Regions from separate parts of the Thioalkalivibrio sp. ALE19 genome, predicted to be linked through region 2. Evidence: predicted binding sites of a transcription regulator. Region 2 holds the regulator's gene; each other region holds the start of a gene.
What was found. The regulator sigma-54, encoded in region 2, starts transcription at its own class of promoters, with help from an activator protein. The targets are predictions, from matches to a motif close to TGGCANGNTNCNTGCTT.
Positions count from the first base shown of each region.

Region 1: F787_RS0105355 (TorF family putative porin) is a predicted target of sigma-54. The motif match lies at 3,059-3,075, and genes of this name have one in related genera.
Region 3: fliL (flagellar basal body-associated protein FliL) is a predicted target of sigma-54. The motif match lies at 2,275-2,291, and genes of this name have one in related genera.
Region 4: glnL (nitrogen regulation protein NR(II)) is a predicted target of sigma-54. The motif match lies at 4,205-4,221, and genes of this name have one in related genera.

Region 1 covers NZ_AUAG01000010.1:40,217-45,896, reverse strand. The annotation lists gene F787_RS15485 (EAL domain-containing protein) at 1-341, opposite strand, end outside; gene F787_RS0105370 (gamma-glutamyl-gamma-aminobutyrate hydrolase family protein) at 515-1,303, opposite strand; gene F787_RS0105365 (amidoligase family protein) at 1,320-2,315, opposite strand; gene folB (dihydroneopterin aldolase) at 2,460-2,822, shown strand; gene F787_RS0105355 (TorF family putative porin) at 3,131-3,898, shown strand; gene glnK (P-II family nitrogen regulator) at 3,972-4,310, shown strand; gene F787_RS0105345 (ammonium transporter) at 4,350-5,600, shown strand.
Region 2 covers NZ_AUAG01000001.1:56,444-62,123, forward strand. The annotation lists gene F787_RS0100285 (KpsF/GutQ family sugar-phosphate isomerase) at 1-48, shown strand, start outside; gene F787_RS0100290 (HAD family hydrolase) at 48-584, shown strand; gene lptC (LPS export ABC transporter periplasmic protein LptC) at 581-1,159, shown strand; gene lptA (lipopolysaccharide transport periplasmic protein LptA) at 1,156-1,698, shown strand; gene lptB (LPS export ABC transporter ATP-binding protein) at 1,695-2,435, shown strand; gene F787_RS0100310 (RNA polymerase factor sigma-54) at 2,520-4,049, shown strand; gene hpf (ribosome hibernation-promoting factor, HPF/YfiA family) at 4,053-4,391, shown strand; gene F787_RS0100320 (PTS sugar transporter subunit IIA) at 4,396-4,860, shown strand; gene hprK (HPr(Ser) kinase/phosphatase) at 4,863-5,680, shown strand, end outside.
Region 3 covers NZ_AUAG01000011.1:35,184-40,863, reverse strand. The annotation lists gene fliO (flagellar biosynthetic protein FliO) at 1-158, opposite strand, end outside; gene fliN (flagellar motor switch protein FliN) at 161-754, opposite strand; gene fliM (flagellar motor switch protein FliM) at 771-1,748, opposite strand; gene fliL (flagellar basal body-associated protein FliL) at 1,758-2,237, opposite strand; gene F787_RS0105805 (flagellar hook-length control protein FliK) at 2,447-3,532, opposite strand; gene fliJ (flagellar export protein FliJ) at 3,600-4,061, opposite strand; gene F787_RS0105795 (FliI/YscN family ATPase) at 4,058-5,437, opposite strand; gene F787_RS0105790 (FliH/SctL family protein) at 5,434-5,680, opposite strand, start outside.
Region 4 covers NZ_AUAG01000022.1:59,472-65,151, reverse strand. The annotation lists gene F787_RS0109805 (NAD(P)H-dependent glycerol-3-phosphate dehydrogenase) at 1-155, shown strand, start outside; gene F787_RS0109800 (tRNA (cytidine(34)-2'-O)-methyltransferase) at 165-629, opposite strand; gene F787_RS0109795 (dihydroorotate dehydrogenase) at 628-1,596, shown strand; gene ntrC (nitrogen regulation protein NR(I)) at 1,624-3,090, opposite strand; gene glnL (nitrogen regulation protein NR(II)) at 3,087-4,193, opposite strand; gene F787_RS0109780 (DUF4124 domain-containing protein) at 4,349-4,705, opposite strand; gene F787_RS0109775 (hypothetical protein) at 4,705-5,493, opposite strand; gene F787_RS0109770 (DUF2782 domain-containing protein) at 5,487-5,680, opposite strand, start outside.

The sequences.
Region 1 (5,680 bases), on a different contig from region 2:
CGCCGCAGTGGCTGCTGAAGCAGATGGCTGCGTGGCAGTCCCAGCATGCGCGTCGCGGTGCGATTGACTTCCAGCGTTTCCCCGTTGGCATCGAGAACCAGGAACGCCACGGGGGCAAAGTCGAACAGATCCTGATAGCGCTGACTGGCCTGAGCCAGGGCCTGCTGCGTCTGCCGCAGTTCCTCGTTCTGGGCGTGCAGCTCTTCCTGGTGCAGGCGCAGTTCTTCCAGGGTCCGTTGGGCACCTTCCTGTTCGGTTTCCAGTTCCCGTATGCGCTCCCGCGCCTGCTCCAGGGTCTCCGGGAGCGGCGGCTCTCCTTGCGCTTGTTGCTCGTCGGTCATCGGAGCGTACCCGGGTCGCGGGCCGGCCGGCGACGGGCAGGGATTTCCCTGTTCGGAGCCGGCGGGCCGGGGTTGTGTGACGATCGCCCGCCGGGTGGATGTGCCCACCCGGTGAAGAAGAACCTTCGGATTGTCCGGCCAAGCTAGAGGTTTTCCACAAGGTTCGCAAGTATCTATTCGGACCCGGTGCGAGTGCGGGGGGCGCAGGCCGCGGCCACCAGCGCCCGGAACAGGCGCTGGTGGCGGGCCTTCTGCGGCAGGTATTCGGGGTGCCACTGCACGCCGATGCAGAAATCGCGGCCGCCGGCCTCGATGGCCTGGACCACGCGTGAGGGTTCGCGTCCGACAACGTTCAGGTCGTGGCCAAGGCGGTCGACGGCCTGATCGTGCAGGGCGTTCACGCGCAGCGGTGCATCGCCAAGGATGGCGGACAGCCGCGAGTGCGGATCCAGTCGTACCTGCTTGACCGGCAAGAGGCTGCGGGCGTTGGGGGTCTCCGCGTGGAACGCGGCCAGGTCGCGATGCAGACTGCCGCCGCGCACCACGTTGATCAGCTGCATCCCGCGGCAGATGCCGAGGATCGGCAGGTGCTCGTCCAGCGCGTGGTGGATCAGGGATTTCTCCAGCCGGTCGCGCTCCGGATCCAGCGATGAGCTCTTCGACTGAAACAGCCGGCGCAGCAGCCACAGCGCGGGATAGAAGGCGTAGCCGATCAGGCGCTGCGACAGGCGTCGTTCGGCCTGCCGGATCGCCGCGCTGTCCGGGCCGTCGGGCAGCGTCTCGCGATAAAGCCCGGGATCGACGTCGGGCCCGCCACCGACGATCAGGGCGTCGATGCGCCGGTTGCGGCGGGGACGCCCGGGGCGGATGCGCAGGGGGCGGCCGCCGGCCCGCCACACCGCCAGGGCGGTGAACAGCCACGCGGGCGTGCCGCCACGGTCCGGGCCGGTGACGGCGATCACCGGACGCTGCGGGCGCTCAGAACCAGGCACGCAGTCGCTGCATCCATTCATCGGTCCAGCGGCCAACTGCCTGGCCCGGGCGCTCCAGATACTCCCGCGCGAGCCGTTCCAGACGTTCGGGGTGAGCGGCCAGCTGTTCCACTTCCACCCAGCCGTTCAGCGGGTGCGCCAGGCTCCAGCTCGGGTCGTCGATGCGGCAGTCCGGCAGGCGGTAGTGCAGGGCCGGGCGCGGCTTGATCAGTTCGTGTTCCACCGGCGCCGCCGCAACGCGTTCGGGGTCCAGCTCCGCCAGCACCGGGAGCAGGTCCAGTGGACGGTTGCGCGTGGGGTTGTGCGCCAGCCAGGTGTCGATCAGCGATGCGCGGTCCGGGGTGAAATCGGGATCGAGGATGTAGCGCACGAAGGCGCCCGGGAACGGCCGGATGTAGGGCGACAGGCGGCGCGACAGGTCGATGGCCCCCGCCTGCGCGAGGATCTCGTACATGAGCACGAAGGCCCGCAGTACGGCCAGCAGCCATTCGGGCTCGCGGCTGTGGATCTCGATGTTCAGCTGCAGCCCGAACGCGTACAGCAGCGAGCGCTCGGTCCCCAGCGCGCCTTCCTGTTGCAGCGCGGCACGCACCCGGTCCAGTCGGGGCAGCTGCGCAGGTTCCAGGGGTGGCGCGACGATCTCGTGCGGGACCAGGCGCCCGGCGGCATCGGCCAGCCAGGCCTCCAGTGCTTCCTGGTCGCGGTCTTCCAGGTCGACCCCCAGGCGGGCCAGGTGCTCGCGATAGCCGCGGTCCTTGAGTACGCGGGCATCCAGCTCCAGCTGGAAATCCCCCGCGTCGCTGTCGCGGACATGCAGCACGAAGGCATGCTCGGCCTCGATTTGCCCGCCGAATTCGTCGATGATGGCGCGGGCCATCGTCTCCAGCGAGACGCCCGCCATCTCGATTTCCACGCCGACCCGGCGCAGGGCCCCCTCGGGGGTCCGGGTCCACGGCAGTGGCTGAAACGAAGTGGTGGACATGCGGCGGCTCTCCTGGCGACGCTGCTCGGTCGGACTGTCCGGGCATGGTAGCGCGTTGCGCCACGATCGCACGCCCCGGTGTACGCGGGCGGGGGCAGGCAGTACGATAAGCCCCTTCGCAACCCTGTGTCCCCGGTGTCCCGCATGGACCGTATCTATCTGCGCGATCTCGAAATCCCCGCCGTGGTCGGCGTCTACGACTGGGAACAGCGCATGCAGCGCCCGCTGCGCTTCGACATCGAGCTGGCGGCGGACACTCGCGTGGCCGCCCACTCCGGCGAGATCGAAGACACGGTTGACTACGAGGCCGTGGCCAACGCGGTGCGGGCCATCGTGACCCGCGAACCCCACATCCTGCTCGAATCCCTCGCCGAGGAGATCGCCGAGACCCTGATGGCGCAGTTCGGTTCGCCGTGGCTGCGCATTACCCTGGGCAAACCGGGCGCGGTGGCCGGGGTGCGCGAGGTGGGCATCACCATCGAACGCGGCTCGCTCGCCACCGACTGAGACCGAGCAGGCCCCGACCGACCGGCAGGACGCTTCCGCGCTTCCTGCTCCTGTTTCCCTCACAGCCTTCCCGCACTGCCCCTTCCCGCGCGGCGCCCTTTCCGGTGGCGTCCCCGGCTCGTATTGCCCTCTTTTGGTGCGTCTGCACTTTGTGATTGCACCCGTTCGTGGCAATCACCCGTGGTTTGCCCGCAACAGCGTTGCATAAAACCGGATTTTGCCCCGTTTCACGTTTCTGGCACGCCCCCTGCAAGGAACGGGTGTCGACAAGCAGCGACATCCAGAAAACACGCAGAGGGAGTCAATCAATGAAGAAATTCGCCTATTCCGCCGTCGCCACCGCGATCCTGGCCGTCGGGTCCACCGGGGGTGTCGTCTTTACTTCCAGCGCGGCCGCTGAATTCTCGGCCAACATTTCAATTGTTTCCGATTATGAACTGCGCGGTTTCTCCGAAACCGACGGGGGTGCCGCAATCCAGGGTGGTTTTGACTGGGAGCATGCCTCCGGGTTCTACATGGGTACCTGGGCTTCCAACGTGGATTTCGGGACAGGTCTCAACGACGATGACGAGTTGGTTGAGGACGATACCACCTATGAACTGGATCTCTATCTTGGATTCGCCGATTCGTTCGATAACGGTTTCGGCTATGACGTGGGCTACGTGTACTACGCCTACCCAGATGCCTCTATCACCAATGTGGATACTGGCGATAGTTCGTCTGTGAGCTACGACTTCGGCGAACTGGTCGGGTCAGTCAGTTATGACATGGACATGATCGGTTTTTACGGCGGTGTTCAGTGGGTGGTGACCGACAGCGCGTCCGAGTCGCTTCTGGAAAGCGACGACGTCTATTTCTACGGCGGCCTGGATGTGCCGTTCGCCGAGGTCTACAGCGCCGGTTTCATGGTCGGACGTCAGACGTACGACGACAGCGAAAATGACGATTACACCCACTACTCCGCCAGCCTCGCCCGCGATGCCGGCGAGTTCGGCGAATTCAGCCTGAACCTGGCCTACGCCGATGTCGATGACGAAGACATGCGCGCCTGGGTGGGCTGGTCGAAATCCTTCTGATCGTTGAACCGGAAGCAAAACATCGTTGCGGGTCGTTGCCCCCGGGCAGCGGCTCGCCGGAGAGGAGTCTGACATGAAGATGATTACTGCCGTGATCAAGCCGTTCAAGCTTGATGATGTGCGCGAGGCGATGTCCGAGATCGGTGTGCAGGGCATCACCATGACCGAAGTCAAGGGTTTCGGTCGCCAGCGCGGCCACACCGAACTGTACCGCGGTGCTGAATACGTCGTGGACTTTCTGCCCAAGGTCAAGCTGGAGGTTGCGGTGGATGACAGCCTGGTCGACCAGGTGATCGAAGCCGTTTCGAAGGCCGCGAGCACCGGCAAGATCGGGGACGGAAAGATCTTTGTCTCGCCGGTCGAGCAGGTCCTGCGAATCCGCACGGGTGAAACCGGAACCGAAGCGCTCTGAGCGCCCATCTCGGTCATTATTAGATGAGGTAATCCGAAAATGGATATCGAACAGCAAGTCGTCGAGGTGGCCTACGCCCTTGACACCTTTTACTTCCTGATGGCCGGCGCACTGGTCATGTGGATGGCCGCGGGCTTTACCATGCTCGAGGCCGGCATGGTGCGGACCAAGAGCGTGGCCGAAATCCTCACCAAGAACATCTCCCTTTATTCCATCGCGTCGGTCATGTACATGCTGATCGGCTACAACATCATGTACAGCGAAGGACTCACCTCGTTGATCCCGGGGCTGGGTTTCTTCATCACCGGTGACAACGCCGTGGCCGACGTGCTGGGCAGCGGCGGTGATGTCTACTACTCCGACCGCGCGGACTTCTTCTTCCAGGTGGTGTTCGTGGCCACCGCGATGTCGATTGTTTCCGGGGCGGTTGCCGAACGCATGAAGCTGTGGGCCTTCCTCGCCTTCGCCGTGGTCCTCACCGGCGTGATCTACCCGATCCAGGGCTTCTGGAGCTGGGGCGGCGGCATGCTGGACCAGATCGGCTATCTCGACTACGCCGGTTCGGGCATCGTCCACTTCACCGGTGCCGTGGCCGCGCTGGCGGGCGTTCTGCTGCTGGGGGCGCGCAAGGGCAAGTACGGCAAGGACGGCCAGATCAACGCGATCCCGGGCTCCAGCATGCCGCTGGCGACGCTGGGCGTGCTGATCCTCTGGCTGGGCTGGTTCGGCTTCAACGGCGGTTCCGAGCTCAAGGTGTCCGACGTTGAATCCGCGAATGCCGTGGCGGCCGTGTTCACCAACACCAACCTGGCCGCGGCCGGGGGCGTGATTGCCGCGCTGATCACCACCCGCCTGATGTTCGGCAAGGCCGATCTGACCATGGCCCTGAACGGCGCGGTTGCCGGCCTGGTGTCCATCACCGCCGAACCGCTGATGCCCAGCCCGCTGCTGGCGACCTTCATCGGCGCCGTGGGTGGCGTGATCGTGGTCTTCTCCATCGTCGCGCTGGACAAGGTCAAGATCGATGACCCGGTGGGTGCGATCTCGGCCCACGGTACGGCCGGCATCTGGGGCGTGCTCGCGGTCCTGCTGTCCAATCCGGACGCCACCTTCGTGGCGCAGATCGCGGGTCTTGCGGCGATCTTCGTCTTCGTCTTCCTCGCCAGCCTGCTGGTCTGGTTCATCCTCAAGATGGCCATGGGCATCCGCCTGGGTGAAGAGGAAGAAGAGCTGGGTGCCGACGTGACCGAGTGCGGCCTCGAGGCCTACCCGGAGTTCACGAACAAGTAACGCGAAACCCATAGCCTGTACGCAGGCTGGACGGGGCCGGAAGGCCGGCCCCGCAACTTGTCTCCTCCGACGCCGACAGC
Region 2 (5,680 bases):
CAGGGGGTGATCAACATGCACGACCTGCTGCGCGCGGGGGTGGCCTGATGCATGACGACATCGATCTCGCCGGCCTGCAGCGCGGCACCCGACTGCTGATCCTGGACGTCGACGGCGTGCTGACCGACGGCGCGCTGTTTCTCGGCGACGGTGGCGAACAGTACAAGGCCTTCCACAGCCGCGACGGCCACGGCCTGCGCATGGCCATGGACGAAGGCCTGGAGGTCGCGATCCTGACCGGGCGGCAGTCGGCGGTCGTCGAACATCGCCTGCAGGATCTGGGCATCCGCCACTGCATCCAGGGCCGGCGGGACAAGGGGGAGGCACTGGCACAGCTGCTGCAGCAGACCGGGCACCGCGCCGACGAGGCCGCGTTCGTCGGCGACGACGTGGTCGATCTGCCGGCGATGCGACGGGTTGGCCTGGGCATCGCGGTCGGCGACGCCCATCCGTTCGTGCGCCAGCACGCGCAATGGGTCACCACGGCCGGTGGCGGGCGCGGCGCGGTCCGCGAAGTCTGCGAGGACCTGCTGGCCGCGCGCGGCCGCCTTGAGACCGTGCTCGAAAGCTACCTGCAAGCATGACCCCGGATCCGCGCCGCGCCCCGCTCGCCGCCCGGCTGCTGGCCGCCGGATGCCTGCTCGCCGGGCCGGCAGCGGCCGAGCCGCCCGCCGAACCCGCGGCCGACGCGGAACCCACGCTGCAGATCGAGGGGTTTACCGCGCATGTCACCGGCGAGGACGGGCGGCCCACCCACCGCCTGCAGGGGTCGCGGCTGCGCGAATACGACCGGGATGCGGTCCAGTTCATCGATGACCCGGAGCTGGATCTGCTGGACCAACGGGGCCTGAACTGGACCTGGCGCGCCCCGCGCGCGGCACATCAGCCCGATCGCGAACTGCTGCATACCTTCGGCCACACCCGCGGCGTGCGCCCCGAACGCGACGCGCGCGTACGCACGGTGATCGAGTCGCGCGACGTGCGCGTGGCGCTGGACACCCGGCTGACGACCTCGTCGGCCCCGAGCACCCTGGAACAGCCGGGACTGTTCCAGCGGGGTACCGGCCTGCGCGCCGACCCGCAAGCGGATACCATTGAGCTGCTCGCCGAGGTCTACACGCTGTACAGCGACCTGCCGCAGGAGGACCGCCCGGAATGAACCCGGCCACAACCGAACATCGCCGCGCGGGCATCCGCCGACCGGCCCCGCTGCTTGCCGTGGCGGGCATACTCGCAGTGTTCCTGGCGGCCCCGCCGGCGACCGGCCGCGAGGATGCCCTGCCGGTGGAGATCACCGCGGACCACGCCGAGATGGACGAACGCGCGGGCACAGGCACCTACACCGGCGACGTGATCGTGGTGCGCGGCGATGCCACCCTGGAGGCGGACCGCGTGATCGTGCACATGCGCGAGCGCCGCCCCTACGAGATCGAGGCCCACGGCGAGCCCGCACGCCTGGAGTCGCCCGATCCCGAGACCGGCGAGACGCGCATCGCCGAGGGGCTGCGCATCGACTATTTCCTCGACGAGGAACGCGTGATCCTGACCGAACGGGCACGCGTCATCACCGCCGCCGAGGATGCCCGCGGGCAGCGCATCACCTACGATCTCGAACGCGACGTGATCCGCGCCGAACGCGGCGACACCGATGACGAGCGCGTGCACATCCGCCTGCAGCCACGCGAGGACGATCCATGACCCCCGCGGCCGACGGCCATCTGGTCGCCCGCGAGCTGAGCAAGCGCTATGGCCAGCGTACCGTGCTGGACGCGATGGATGTGGACCTGGTGCCCGGCGAAGTGGTCGGCCTGCTGGGACCCAACGGGGCCGGCAAGACCACCTGCTTCTACAGCCTGGTCGGACTGATCCGGCCCAATACCGGGCGCATCACCCTGGGCGGGCGCGACATCACCCGGGCGCCCATCCACGAACGCGCCCGCGCCGGGCTGGGCTATCTGCCACAGGAGGCCTCGATCTTTCGCCGCCTGTCGGTCGAAGACAACCTGCAGGCGGTGCTGGAACTGCGCCCGGAACTCGACCGCCACGAGCGCCGCCGCATCGGCGACGCCCTGATCGAGGAATTCCAGCTGGAGACCGTGCGCCACAGCCCCGGGATCGCGCTGTCCGGAGGCGAGCGGCGGCGCGCCGAGATCGCCCGCGCGCTGGCCGGCGATCCGCGGTTCATCTGTCTGGACGAACCGTTTGCCGGGGTCGATCCGATCTCGGTCGGCGAGATCCAGGAAGTCATCCGCCACCTGGCCGAACGCGGCATCGGCGTACTAATCTCGGATCACAACGTACGCGAGACCCTGGGCATCTGCCATCGCGCGTACATCCTCAGCGAGGGGCGCCTGCTGAGCGCGGGCACGCCGGACGAACTGCTGGCCGACGCCCGCGTGCGCGAGGTCTACCTCGGCGAAAACTTCCGCCTGTGACACCGACCGCCGCACCGGGGCGGTGCACAAGCCCGCAGCAAGGGATTACTATTCACTTATGGTGACCAACGCCTTTCCCAACTCATGCTGAAGCCCGGGCTGAATCTGCAGCTCGGTCAGACGCTGACCATGACGCCGCAGCTGCAGCAGGCCATCCGGCTGCTGCAGCTGTCCACGCTGGAGCTCCAGGCCGAGATCCAGCAGGCGCTGGAAAGCAATCCCATGCTGGAACAGGCCGAGGATGACGAACTCGGTGCCGACGCGGGGGACACCGCGGACACCGACAGCGACGCGAACACCGACGACGGCGAGAGCGGCAGCGACGCCGCCGGCACCGGCGAAACGGTGGATGCCGGCGGCTCGGAGGACATCATCCCCGACGAGCTGGTGACCGACAGCCGCTGGGAAGACATCTACGACGCCAGCGCCAGCCCGCGCGGTCTGGACGACCGCGACCCGCTGGAGAACACCTCGGACGACGACGGCGGCGGGCTGCAGGATCACCTGCTGTGGCAGCTGCATCTGTCGCACCTGACCCCGCGCGACCAGCGCATCGGCGCCGCCCTGATCGACACCATCAACGGCGACGGCTACCTCGAGGGCGACGTCGAGACCCTGGCCGAGACCATCAGCCGGAGTGAAGACCCCCCCGTCGACACCGACGAGGTCGAGGCCGTACGCCACTGGTTGCAGCACTGCGACCCGCTGGGGGTCGGTTCGCTGGATCTGCGCGAGTGCCTGGAGGTCCAGCTGGGCGAGCTGGCGCCGGACGCGCCCTCGCGCGAGGCGGCGCGCGCGCTCCTGGAACACGGCATGGACGCCCTTGCCCGGCGTGACTACAAGGCCCTGCAGCGCCAGAGCGGCGTACGCGATGGCGACGAACTGGCCGCGGCGCTGGACCTGATCCGCACGCTCAACCCGCGCCCCGGCGCCCAGATCAGCTCGACACCGCCGGAATACGTGGTCCCGGATGTCTACGTGCGTCATACCGACCGGGGCTGGCAGGTCGACCTGAATCCCGAGATCGCCCCGCGCATTCGCATCAACGACCTCTACGCCGGCATGGTCCGCCAGGTCTCCGATGCCCGCGACAGCGCCTTCATGCGCGATCAGCTGCAGGAGGCGCGATGGTTCATCAAGAGCCTGCACAGCCGCAACGACACCCTGCTGCGCGTGGCGCGAGCGATCGTCGAACGCCAGCAGGGGTTCCTGGAACACGGCGAGGTGGCGATGCAGCCGCTGATCCTGCGCGACATCGCCGAAGCCCTGGAGATGCACGAGTCCACGATCTCGCGGGTCACCACGCAGAAATACATGCACACCCCCCGCGGGGTGTTCGAATTCAAGTATTTCTTCTCCAGTCACGTGGGCACCAGCGACGGCGGGGAATGCTCCGCGACCGCGATTCGTGCCATGATCCGCGAACTCATCGAAGAGGAAACGCCGGGCAAACCGCTCAGCGATTCCCGCCTCGCCCAGATCCTGGCGGATCGGGGCATCAACGTGGCCCGGCGTACCGTGGCCAAATACCGGGAGGGCATGAACCTGCCATCCTCCAGCGAGCGCCGCCAGATGGCCGCCATGCCGACCGGAAGCAAACCGAAAGGAGCCTGACCCATGCAGATCAATCTCACCGGACACCACGTCGACATCACCGACGCCCTGCGCGACTACGTCAACGAGAAATTCCAGAAGCTGGAACGCCACTTCGACAAGGTGATCGACGTGCACGTGGTGCTGAACCACGAGAAGACGCAGAAGCTGCACAACAAGGCGGAAGCGAATCTGCAGGTCAGCGGCAACCACATCCACGCCGAGGCCAGCCACGATGACATGTACGCCGCCATCGACGGCCTGATCGACAAGGTCGACCGCCAGCTGATCAAGCACAAGGAGAAGGTCAAGGATCATCATCGCGCCGAGGGCGCCCAGCGCAACCGCGAACAACCCGAGTAAGCCGATGAATCCGGCCGAGCTCATCACCCCGGAGCGCATCGGACTGGAAACCGACTGCTCCAGCAAGAAACGAGCGCTGGAAACCCTCGCCGATCTGCTGGTGGACGGGGCCGCGGACGGACTGGCGGCCAGTGCCGCGTTCGAAGCCATGTCGGCCCGCGAAAAACTGGGCTCCACCGGGCTCGGCCATGGCGTGGCGATCCCGCACGGCCGTCTCGCCGAGCTGGATACGCCCCGCATCGCGGTCCTGCGTCTGGATCAGGGCGTGGATTTCGAAGCCATGGACCACGAACCGGTGGACATCCTGATCGCCCTGCTGGTGCCGGAAGAGGCCACCAGCGAACACCTGGACCTGCTGGCCCAGCTCGCGCGCGGGCTGTCGCAGCCGGACACCCTCGCCGGCATCCGGCGCGCCGCGGACAGCGCGGGGGTCCAGCAGGCCCTCACCCGGGCCCTGGGAGATACCTGACCATGGCCGACCGGGCGGAAGCGGCAGCCGACGGCACCGCGAGCAACATCACCATCGCCGCGCTCACGCGGGCGATGGGGAGCCGTCTGGACCTGCGCTACGTCCACGGAGAGGAGGCCGCGGGCGACCGCGAACTCCTGGGATTCGGGGATGGCGACCTGCCGCTGGCCGGCCACCTGAACCTGATCCGCCCCAACCGCATCCAGGTCATCGGCGACTACGAGGCCCGCTACATCGCCGGCCTGTCCGACGAGCAGCGTGACCACCTGGTGCTGGAAATGGCCCGCACCGGTACTACCATGGTGATCTTCGCCGAGGACACCTGCCCGTTCCCGCGCATGCCGCAGACAGGTGACGACCCCCTGCCGGTGATCCTGTGCACACGCACATCCTCGCACGAAGTCATCGCGCTGCTGCGCTATTTCCTGCAGCAGCGCCTCGCCCATTTCGAGGTGCGCCACGGGGTGTTCATGGAGATCCTCGGGATCGGTGTACTGATCTCGGGGGCCTCCAGCGTCGGCAAGAGCGAGGTCGCACTCGAGCTGATCTCGCGTGGCCACCGGCTGATCGCCGATGATGCCCCCGAGTTCGCGCGCATTGCCCCCGATATCGTGCGTGGACACTGCCCCGCCCTGCTCCAGGATCTGCTCGAGGTGCGCGGCCTGGGCGTGCTCAACATCCGCGCGATGTACGGCGACTCGGCGATCAAGGGCGGCAAGTATCTGCGCCTGATTATCGATCTGCGCGATCACAACGAGCCCTCGCCGGTGCCGGACGATCGCCTGAACGGGCGCCGCGGCGAGAGCGAGATCCTCGGCCT
Region 3 (5,680 bases), on a different contig from region 2:
GCCAGCACCACGATCGCCACGATCACGATCATCAGCCCGCCAATCAGCTGCGTCAGGTAGGCCGCAGCGTTCATTGCGCCGCCGTCCTCGTCGGCCAGGGCGCCGGCCGGCAGCAGCGCCAGCAGCCAGAGCGATCCGGGAAGAACACGCGAGCACATGACTATTTCAGCTTCCGGATGCGTTCGCTGGGGCTGATCACGTCGGTCAGGCGGATCCCGAATTTCTCGTTCACCACCACGACCTCGCCGTGCGCGATCAGGGTCCCGTTGACCAGCACGTCCAGCGGCTCCCCGGCCAGGCGTTCCAGTTCCACCACCGAACCTTGGTTGAGCTGGAGCAGATTACGAATCGGGATGCGGGTGCGGCCGATCTCCATGGAGATGGTCACCGGCACGTCCAGCACCATGTCCAGATTCACGTCTTCTTCTTCGCCGCCCCCGGAATCGGTGAGTTCATCCGGTTCCAGCGGCTGCGCATTCGGATCCGGCTTGTGCTTGCGTTCCCGCTCGCCCCCGGCAGCCGCCTTGCTGCGGCCGCCGGTGCCAGTGGAGGCGGCGTTGGCCGCATCGCTCTCGTGCGAATTGGACTGCGCCTGGGCCAGCAGCGCGTCGGGGTCCTCCGCCTCGCCCCCGGAGCTGTCATCCTGCTCCGCCAGGGCCGCAGCCCATTCATCGGCCAGGGCATCCTGATCCACCGACTCCTCGCCGTCGCCCTGTTCGGTTTCCTGATCCGGACGCTTGTCGTCGTCTGCCATCGTCCTGTCCTCTTGCCTATCGTTGTACGCGACCGGTGATCTTGATCGCGTTCTGGCCATTCGAAACCCCGAACTTGCCGCGCAGCAGCGGGATGTCCTCGACCTTCAGAGTGACTTCTTCGGGGATGTCCACCGGAATGATGTCGCCCGGCTTGATGTCCAGCAGCTCCTGCACGGTGACCTCCGCCTCGGTGAGCACCGAGGAGATCTCCACGTCCGCGTCCTGAACCTCTTCCCGCAGGGCGTTCATCCAGCGCTGATCGACATCGGAGCGATCCGACTGGATACCGGTATCCAGCTGCTCGCGGATCGGTTCGATCATCGAATAGGGCAGGGTCACGTGGAGATTGCCGCCGCCCCCATCCAGCTCGATGTGGAATTCGTTGATCACAACGATCTCGGTGGGGCTCACGATGTTCGCGAACTGGGGGTTGACCTCGGAGTTGAGAAACTCGAAGTCGATGTCCATGACCGGCTCCCAGGCCTTGGTCATGTCCTCGAACGCGCCCTCGAGGATGCTGTGCACCACCCGCATCTCCATCGGGGTGAAGTCACGGCCCTCGATGCGGGTATAGAAGCGCCCGTCGCCGCCGAAGAAGTTGTCCACCAGGATGAACACCAGCTTGGGGTCGAACACGAACAGTCCGGTGCCATGCAGCGGATGCGCGCGTACCAGATTCAGGCTGGTGGGCACGAACAGGGAGTGCATGTACTCGGAAAACTTGGTCAGCCGGGTGCCGCTGACCGAGATCTCGGCCGAACGCCGCAGCATGTTGAACAGCCGCACGCGCAGATGCCGCGCAAAACGCTCGTTGATCATCTCGAGCGTGGGCATGCGCCCGCGCACGATGCGATCCTGGGTGGCGAAATTGAACTCGCGCGCCTGACCGTCGTGGGGAAACTCTTCCTCCTCGGTCTCGACGTCGCCGGAATCGACGCCGTGCAGCAGCGCGTCGATCTCGTCCTGGCTCAGGATGTCGGTTTGCTGTGCCATGACGCGGCCTTACTGCATGACCAGTTCGGTGAACACCACGCGCTCCAGATCGGAGGGCGCTTCGCGCGACTCCAGGATCGCACGGACAGTGGCCGTCAGCTCCTCCGCCAGCGCTTCCTTGCCTTCCCGCGTGTTCAGCTCGGTATATTCCTGATCCGAGAGGATGCCGAGGATGTCGTTGCGGACTACGGGCAGGTGATCCTCCACGGCTTCCAGCACCGCCGGGTCGGTGGACACCAGACCGATCTGCACGCGCAGGAACTGCACGCTTCCCGGGGCATCGATGTTCACCGTCATGGGATCGAGCGACGAATAGTGGCGCTCGGGCGGCAGATCTTCCGCCGTTTCGTCAGCGTCCTGCGACAGCAGGTACCAGGCGGCCGCGCCCCCGCCGCCGGCGAGCAGAACCGCAACGACCAGGAGGATGATGATCATCCATTTCCTGCCGCCGCCCCCCTTGTTCTCGAGTTCGACTTCCTTCTCCGCCATGACACACCCGCATTGCGTGGATTCGCTGACGGAACCCAAGCAAGCGCGGTGCCATGAATCATTACTACTTTATAAACAGAGAGTTGAACCCACTTTAGGGGTGTCGTTCGTCATCCCGAGGGTCGAGCGCCCGGCGTATGCGTCAACGAACCGGACGCTCCATCGAGCGAGAAGTCGAGATTCTGGCGGCCGGTCTGCCGGAACGGGCCTCAGGCAAACAGGTCCACCCGACGGTTGAGGAAGGAAAGGGTGCTGCCGGGAGCGACGGGACCTTCATCGTCGTCGCTCCCTTCGCCCTCCGCACCCGTGGCGACGCCGGGTTCATCCCCGCTTCCGTAACCGTCGCCGGCCATCTCGGTATCCGCGGAATCGTCCGGCGGTTCATCCGACACCGAGGCATCGGCGAGCTCGAGCCCGCTGTCGGCGAGACTGTCACGCAGGCGCGGCATTGCCGCTTCCAGCACCTCACGGGTCACGGGGTTGGTACTGAAGAACTGTACACTGGCACGGTCCCCCTCCATGCTGACCCGCACATCCAGGACCCCCAGCTGAGGCGGATGCAGTTTCATCTCGGTGCGCCCGCCGCGGGCCTGCGCCATCATCTGGATCTGCTCCGCAAGCTGGCGATCGCCCGAAGTCTGCAGCAGGCGGGTCAGATCCAGCCGCATCCCGCCGCCCCGCGCACCCTCGGCATCGGAGGCCTGGGCTGCCGGCTGGGCCAGTGCCTGGGCATTCTCACGGCCGCTGCGCGCCGATTCCGAGGCCTGCGTCAGCCACTGGGCCAGGACCTCGGTGGTCCCTTCACGCGAGCCACCGCCGGTCAGCGCCCCGGGAGCCAGTTCCTGCAGCCGCGACCCCGGGTTCTGCCCTTCCGGACCGGTTTGCAGGAACAGGCGCATCAGGGAAACCGGGATGCCGTCGCCCGCCGCTCCGGACTCGGGCCCGTCTTCCAGCAGACTGCGCAGCTCGCGGCCGTCGATTTCTCCGTCACCTTCCTCGCCGGTCAGCCAGCCGGGCGGCAATTGCATGCCGTCCACAGCGGTCAGATCCTGCCCCTGCAGGAGATCCTGGAACCGCTGGATCAGTCCTTCCAGATCCAGCTCGGCCAGCTCGGAATCATCCACCCCGAGCGCGCCCAGCATCGCTTCCAGCTGCGGGCGGAGTGCCTTCAGGAAACCGTCTTCCCCGCCTTTTCCCTTGTCTTTCAATTCCTTGAGCCGATCCATGCCCTCGCCGCCGTCGAGCAGCTGTGCCAGCGCTCCCAGCCCCTGTCCCGATGCCTGTGCTGCGATCATGTCCCGTCCTCGCCTGTTGCGCGCACCGCGCGCGTCCGCCCCTGCGGGGTCTGCGTATCCATACCTTTCAAGATTCCTGCCAGTTCACCGTGCGTTCGCCGGATTCCGGTTCCCGTGCGAAGGCCTGGCGGGTCGCCCACATGTCCTGCTCCACCTGCTGCCGCCGGGCCTGATGACGCTGGCCTTCGGCTCGCGTGCGTTCCAGCAGCTTTTCCAGCGACATGCAGTCGCGATGGTGTTCCAGCCATTGCTCGCGAGCCGTCTCCACCTGGCTTTCGGCCGCCTGGATGCGCAGGGCCTGCTGTTCCAGCGCCTCGCGTAGCTTCTGCCGCATGCCGGCCAGCCATTTGAGGGTGTTGGGGTCCTGAGGCATGGAGGCCGCCAGGTATTCCTGCTGGAAGGTTTCCAGCTGCTCGCGCTGGGCCTCGGCCGCGTTCAGCTGAGCGATGCGTTCGCCCAGTTCGCGAGTCGCCTCGGTCTCGCCGATCTGGCGGATACGCAACAGCCGTTCGATGCGCTGCGGATTCATGCCCCGCCCCCGGTGAGTGCGACCAGCTGATCCCGCGCGGTGGCAAAATCCACCCCCTCGGTCGTGCCCTGCGCCAGGAACTGCTCCAGCCGGTCATGCATCGCCACGGCCTGGTCGAGGTGCGGATCGGCACCCTTGCGGTAGGCCCCCACCGAGATCAGGTCACGGTTGCGCTGATAGGTGGCGGCCAGATCACGGAACCGCCGTGCCGCCTTATCGTGCTCCGGGGTCGTCAGGGCACTCATCACGCGCGAGATCGATGCACCGACGTCGATGGCCGGGTAGCGACCGGTCTCGGCGATCTCGCGCGAGAGCACCACATGCCCGTCAAGGATCGCCCGCGCGGCGTCCACGATCGGATCGTTCGGATCATCTCCCTCGGCCAGCACCGTATAGAATCCGGTGATCGAGCCCCCGCCCACGTCGCCATTGCCGGCACGCTCCACCAGCTGCGGCAGGCGCGCGAACACCGAGGCCGCATAGCCCTTGGAGGCCGGCGGCTCGCCGATGGCCATCGCGATCTCGCGCGCGCCCTGGGCGAAGCGGGTCAGCGAGTCCATCAGCAGCAGCACGTTCAGCCCCTGATCGCGGAACTGTTCCGCCACCGTGGTCGCCACCCAGGCCCCGTGCTGGCGCAGCAGCGGCGACTGATCCGCCGGCACCGCCACCACCACCGTACGCCGGCGGGATTCCTCGTCGAGGATCTCGTGGATGAAATCGTTGACCTCGCGCCCGCGTTCACCGATCAGCCCGACCACGATCACGTCGGCGCTGGTGTGGCGGGTCATCATCCCCAGCAGCACGCTCTTGCCCACGCCGGAACCGGCGAACAGGCCCAGCCGCTGGCCGCGCCCGACCGACAGCAGCGCGTTGATCGCGCGTACGCCGGTATCCAGAGGCTCGCGCACCGGTGCGCGCGACAGCGGGTTGATCGGCTGTCCGTTGAGGGTGGCACGATCATGCGTTCGGATCGGCCCGAGGCCGTCCAGTGGCTCGCCACGGGCGTCGATCACCCGCCCCAGCAGGCCATTGCCCACCGGGATCGAACGCTGGGTGTCCACCGGCTCGATGCGGGCCCCGGGTACCAGCCCGGCGGCCGCCTCCTCCGGCATCAGGAACGTCCGGTCGTTCTGGAATCCGACGACCTCGGCGGGCACGGTTTCGCCGCGTTCGCCATGAATCAGGGCGCGGCCGCCCAGCGGCAGGCGCAGGCCCTCGGCCTCGAGGGTCAGACCGGTCACGCGCGACAGGATCCCCTGCGACTGCGGGGCCGCCACCCGTTCGACCCGCCCGCGCGACTGCTCCAGCCGTTCGCGCAGCCCCGCGGTGAGCCCTTCGCGCTGGCGTGTATGGGCATCGCGAATACTGGCGGTCATGCCGGATCCTCCTCATCACGGGCCGACGCATCGTCCCCGGGTTCCTTTCGCTTCTCCGTACCCGCCCCGTCATGCGCCGACGTCGTGACCGGCTCGCGCGGCTCCGGATCCGTGTCCGGCACGCTCGCGTGGCCGTCCCAGATGGCCTCCACGGCCTGCCGCAGGCGGCGCTCCAGACTGGCATCCACTTCGGACGCACCCGCCTCGACCCGACAGCCACCCCGCGCCAGTTCCGGGTCCGGG
Region 4 (5,680 bases), on a different contig from region 2:
TCGAGACCGCGCGCGTGGCAGTGGAACGCGCGCATGCCGCCGGCGTGGAGATGCCGATCTGCGAGGAGGTGCACGCGGTGCTCTACCGTGGCCGGCGGGTGCACGACGCGGTGCGGCGCCTGCTGGAGCGCGACCCGGTCGCCGAGAATATCTGACCCATCGGCTCATTCGCCGCCGGCGAAGTCCAGCTGGCGCCAGGCCTCGTAGATCACCGCCGCGACCGAATTGCCGAGATTGAGGCTGCGGCTGCCGGGCTGCATCGGCAGCCGCAGGTGTCGCTCCTCCGGGATCGCGTCCAGTTCCTGCTGCGGCAGGCCGCGGCTCTCGGGGCCGAACAGGAAGGCATCGCCGGCGGCGAACGCCGGGGTATCAAAGCGGCAGGTGCCGCGCGTGGTGATCGCGAACACCCGCCGCGGGGCCACGGATTCCCGCCAGGCGGCCAGGCTGTCATACTCGCGGACCCGGGCCCATTCCCGGTAATCCAGCCCCGCGCGGCGCAGCCGGCTCTCGTCGAGGCTGAAGCCCAGCGGGTGGATCAGATGCAGGGCCGCCCCGCTGTTGGCGGCCAGACGAATGACGTTCCCGGTGTTCGGCGGGATCTCGGGCTGATACAGGACGATGTGAAACATGAGCGAAGCGCGCGACGATTCGCGGCTCTCCCTGGAATTCTGCGGGCTGCATTTCAACACGCCTCTGGTGCTGCTGTCCGGCTGTGTCGGCTTCGGCGAGGAATATACCCGGGTGGCCGGCTTTTCCAACCGCGATGCCGGCGCGGTGTGCCTCAAGGGCACCACCGGGGCCGCACGGCCCGGCAACCCCCCGCACCGGGTGTACGAGACCCCGGAGGGCATGCTCAACGCCATCGGCCTGCAGAACCCCGGGGTCGAACAGGTGGTCGGCGGGATCCTGCCGGGGCTGGATTACGACGAGACGCGCTTCATCGCCAACGTCTCCGGCTCCACCATCGAGGAATACATCGCAGTCACCCGGGCCTTCGACGATTCCCCGGTGGACGCGATCGAGATCAACATCTCCTGCCCCAACGTGAAGGAAGGCGGGGTCGCCTTCGGCAATGACCCGGACATGTCCGCGCGGGTGGTCGAGGCCTGCCGCTCGGTCACGCAGAAGCCCCTGATCACCAAGCTCTCGCCCAACCAGACCGACATCGCCGAGAACGCCCGGCGCTGCATCGAGGCGGGTACCGACGGCTTTGCCGTGATCAACACCCTGATGGGCATGGCGGTGGACGCCGAGAGCGGCCGCGCGGTGATCGGCAACAACCAGGGCGGACTTTCGGGCCCGGCGATCAAGCCGGTGGCGCTGCTGAAGGTCCACCAGGTCCACCAGGTGGCCAGGGCCCATGGCATCCCGATCATCGGCCAGGGCGGGGTCACCCGCGCCGAGGATGCCCTGGAGTTCCTGCTCGCGGGGGCCAGCACCGTGGGCGTGGGCACCGGGCTGTTCTACGATCCGCTGTGCCTGCCGAAGATCCTCGCCGGCATCAACGACTACATGGACCGCCACGGGATCGGCCACGTGAGCGAGCTGACCGGGCGGCTGCAGCTGAACGAGGGGTTCTCCGGCTGCGGCGCCTGACGCGCCGGCAGCGCCCGCGCCTGCCGGTTACGGCCGTTCCTCGTTCATTCCCAGTTCCTGGATCTTGCGCGTCAGCGTGTTGCGGCCCCAGCCCAGCAGGGCCGCGGCCTGCTGGCGGTGTCCGCCCGAGGCCCGCAGCGCCTCCCGGATCAGCGTGCGTTCCATCGCCGGCTGCAGGCTCCCCAGCACGTCCCGGTCGCCGCGTTCCCAGTGCTCGCGGGCCACGCGCGCCAGTTCATCGGTCCACTCCAGGGGTTCGACCGGCACGGCCTGTGCCGGTCCCGGTCCCGGTCCCGGTTGCGGCGTGCCCGTGGACCGGGGCGTGTCATCGCGGCGCAGTTCCGCCGGAAGGTCGTCCAGGTGCACTTCGCGTCCGGAGGCCATCACCGTAAGCCAGCGGCAGGTGTTTTCCAGCTGACGCACATTGCCCGGCCATGGCAGGCGCTGCATCTCCGCGACCACCTCGGGGCGCATCACCTTGGGCTCCACGCCCAGCTCGGTGGCCACCTCGCTCATGAAATGATTGACCAGCAGCGGGATATCTTCCGGCCGCTCGCGCAGCGACGGCACATGGATGCGGATCACGTTGAGGCGGTGGAAAAGGTCCTCGCGGAACTGCCCCGCGCGCACCCGCTCTTCCAGGTCCTGGTGGGTCGCGGCGATGATGCGCACATCGGTATGGATGGGGGTATGCCCGCCCACCCGGTAGAAGGTGCCGTCGGCCAGCACTCGCAGCAGGCGGGTTTGCAGATCGAACGGCATGTCGCCGATCTCGTCGAGGAACAGGGTCCCGCCGTCGGCCTGCTCGAAGCGGCCCTTGCGGGTCTGGCTGGCGCCGGTAAAGGCCCCCCGCTCGTGGCCGAACAGCTCGCTTTCCAGCAGGTCCTTGGGGATGGCCGCCGTGTTCAGGGCGATCAGCGGCTGCCCCGCCCGCGGACTGTGCTGATGCAGCGCGCGTGCGACCAGCTCCTTGCCGGTCCCCGATTCGCCGTTGATCAGAACCGTGATATTGGAGCGTGACAGGCGGCCGATGGCGCGGAACATCTCCTGCATCGCCGGCGCCTCGCCGATGATGGGGGTTTCCTCGGCGCTGCCCTCGTCGGGCGTTGCGGCCGCCAGGCTGTCACGGCGGGCCTCCAGGGCACGCTGCACCAGGGCCACCGCCTCGTCCACGTCGAACGGCTTGGGCAGGTATTCGAACGCCCCGGTCTGGTAGGCGCCCACCGCGCTCTCCAGATCGGAGAATGCGGTCATGATGATGACCGGCGGCGCGTCACCGCGGCTCTGCATGCGCGCCAGGAAATCGAGCCCGTTGAGCCCCGGCATGCGAATGTCGGCGACGATGGTATCCGGGGTGTCTTCCGTCTCCAGGGCCGCCCATGCCGCGTCGGCGGACTCGAACCCGCGCACCGCGATATCGGATCGGCTCAGGGCGCGTTCCAGCACCCAGCGGATGGAATCGTCGTCGTCGATGATCCAGACCGTCGGATTCATGCGTCGGGGCTCTCGCTGGCGGGCGGTCCGGCCACGGGCAGGAGGATGTCGAAGCGCGTGGAGCCGGGCCGTGAATGGCATTCGATCAGGCCGTCATGCAGCTGGACCAGGCTCTGCGCGATCGGCAGGCCGAGGCCGGTGCCGCTGTCGCGGCCGGTGACCATGGGGAAGAAGATCCGCTCGCGGACCTCCTCGGGGATTCCCGGCCCGTTGTCGCGCACGCTCAGGCGCGCGACCAGCCGGTGGCGTTTGCCGGAAACGGTGTACTGGCGCAGGATGCGCGAGCTGAGCACGATCTCGCCCTCGTCGCCCAGCGCCTGCAGGGCGTTCTGCACCAGGTTGAGGAGCGCCTGCACCAGCATGTCGCGATCCGCTTCGATCTCCGGGATCGAAGGGTCGTAGTCGCCGCGGATCTTCACGCCCAGCGGCAGCTGGACGCTGATCAGGCCGCGCACATGCTCGAGGACTTCGTGCAGGTTAAGAGGGGCGCGCTGCGGCATGTTGTTGGGGCCGAGCATGCGGTCCACCAGCGAGCGCAGGCGGTCGGCCTCATGGATGATGATGCGCGTGTATTCGCGCAGGTCGGGATCGTCCAGTTCTCCGGCCAGCAGCTGCGCGGCGCCGCGCAGCCCGCCGAGCGGGTTCTTGATCTCGTGCGCCAGCCCGCGCGTGACCGCGCGCGAGATGGCCTGCTGCTTCTGCAGCTGTTCCTCGCGCGAGATGCGCTCGTGCCGGTCGATCGCGCTGAGTTCGAACAGCAGCCGTCCGGGTTCGTCACCCTCGCCGTGCAGCGGCGTGATCACCACGTCGGCCAGGAAGCTTTCCGCGCGCAGCGGTTCCAGGCGCCGCGCACGCAGGGTGATCGGCTGGTCCTGGGTCAGGGCGTTGCGCAGACGGGTGGTCAGGTTGCGGTCCAGATGCAGCCACTGGCCGAGCGGGTGACCGAGGATGCGCTCGCGGCTGAGGCCCAGCAGGACCTCGGCCGCGCCGTTCATCGCCTGCAGCCGCAGATCCCCGTCGGTGACCATCACGGCCGTGGACAGGTCGTCCCACCACGGGGGGGTGGGCAGCGAGGCGGGCGAAGGGGGCGTATGCGGGCTCATCACCCGGTTTCAAGCATGAAGTGCGCCAGAATGGCCACGAGGGCGTCGCAGCGCTTCGTCCGGGGGCGTTGTGCGGTGGCGCTCTGATGAGGTGCAGTCATTGCCCTATTGTAGGGCATTCTGTGCATCAAAGTGGTGCGATGCCCGTGGCTGGCTCAGAAATCCACCAGTTCCACGGGCACCGGGACGTCCTCGATCGAAGTTTCGTCTTCATCGTCGGTCTCTTCGTCCGCATCCGCATCTTCCTCCGGCTCGTCGTCCGTCGGGTCTTCTCCCGGCCGCCGGATCGGGCGTTCGAGGATCTCGCGGGCGTTTTCCAGGGGGACGGCGCCCATCGGCTCCTGAACCTCGATGCGTTCGCTGCGCCCGTCGCCGGGTGCCTCGTCGGAGAAATGCACCACACCGTCTTCGTCCACCCAGCGGTGGACCTCGGTGGAGGCCAGAACGCCGATGCCCGGCGCCCCGGCGATGGCCAGGGCCACAAGCCCCGCGAGGGAGGCTCGCGGGGTCATCAGGCGGCGGGCCTTACCCATACCGACTGCACCCGGGTGCCGGCGTCCTGCAGGCCGGCCAGGCGCGGATCGGGGCCCGCGGGCGCGTGGCCGGCCTCGATGCATTCCAGCCAGTCGTCCAGCGCGGCCATGCGCAGGAGCGTCGGGGCGGCGCCGCGTTCGATCGCGCTCAGCGGGCGCTCGCGGTGATAGCCATCCAGCAGGGCGCGGTAGCGTTCGCGATCGAGCTCGCCCGTCTCGCTGACGGCCACCGCCAGCGCGATGCGCGCCAGTTGCCAGAACGCCGGCACGGGGGCCGGCGGGACCGTCAGATCCGCCAGTCCGGTGTGCTCGCCGTGCCGGCGGACCGAGCGCCAGAAGCTGCCGGCCACCGGCAGGTCCTCGAACCGGTACAGCCCCTGATGATGCAGCTCGCGGTTCAGTTGTTCGCGCGCCTGTTCGTCCAGGGTGGCGCTCAGGTCTTCGGTGCGTTCGCGCAGCTGCTGCTGCAGTACCCCGCGGCGCCAGACGCCGTCCTGCGGCAGGGCCTCCGCCGGATGCCAGGCCTGCCAGCGGGCCGCGAGGCGGCCCAGCGCCTCCGGCGTGCCGGGACCGCTGGCGATCGCCCCGGGCTCCGCGGCGTTGCCGCGCTCCAGGGTCCAGTGCGCGCGATCCCCGTCAAGCTGCGGGGCATCGTCATCGGTCGGCAGCCCCAGCGGAGCGCCGGCGGCCCGGGCAGCGGCAAAGGCTGCTTCCAGCGCCGCGGCACCCGCGACCGGCAGTTCCACGGTCGACTGCGTGCTTACCATTCCAGGATCCTCCAGCGGGGCGGGGTGAAACCGGGGGCCAGGTCGTCGCGGCGTTCAAGATCGCCTTCCCCGGTGACGTCCACCAGATAATAGGTCGGACCGGCGGCCGGGGTGACCTCGACGATCACCAGCTCACCGTCCACGCGATATTCGCGTCGCCGCTCGCCATCGCGCTCCATGATGATGA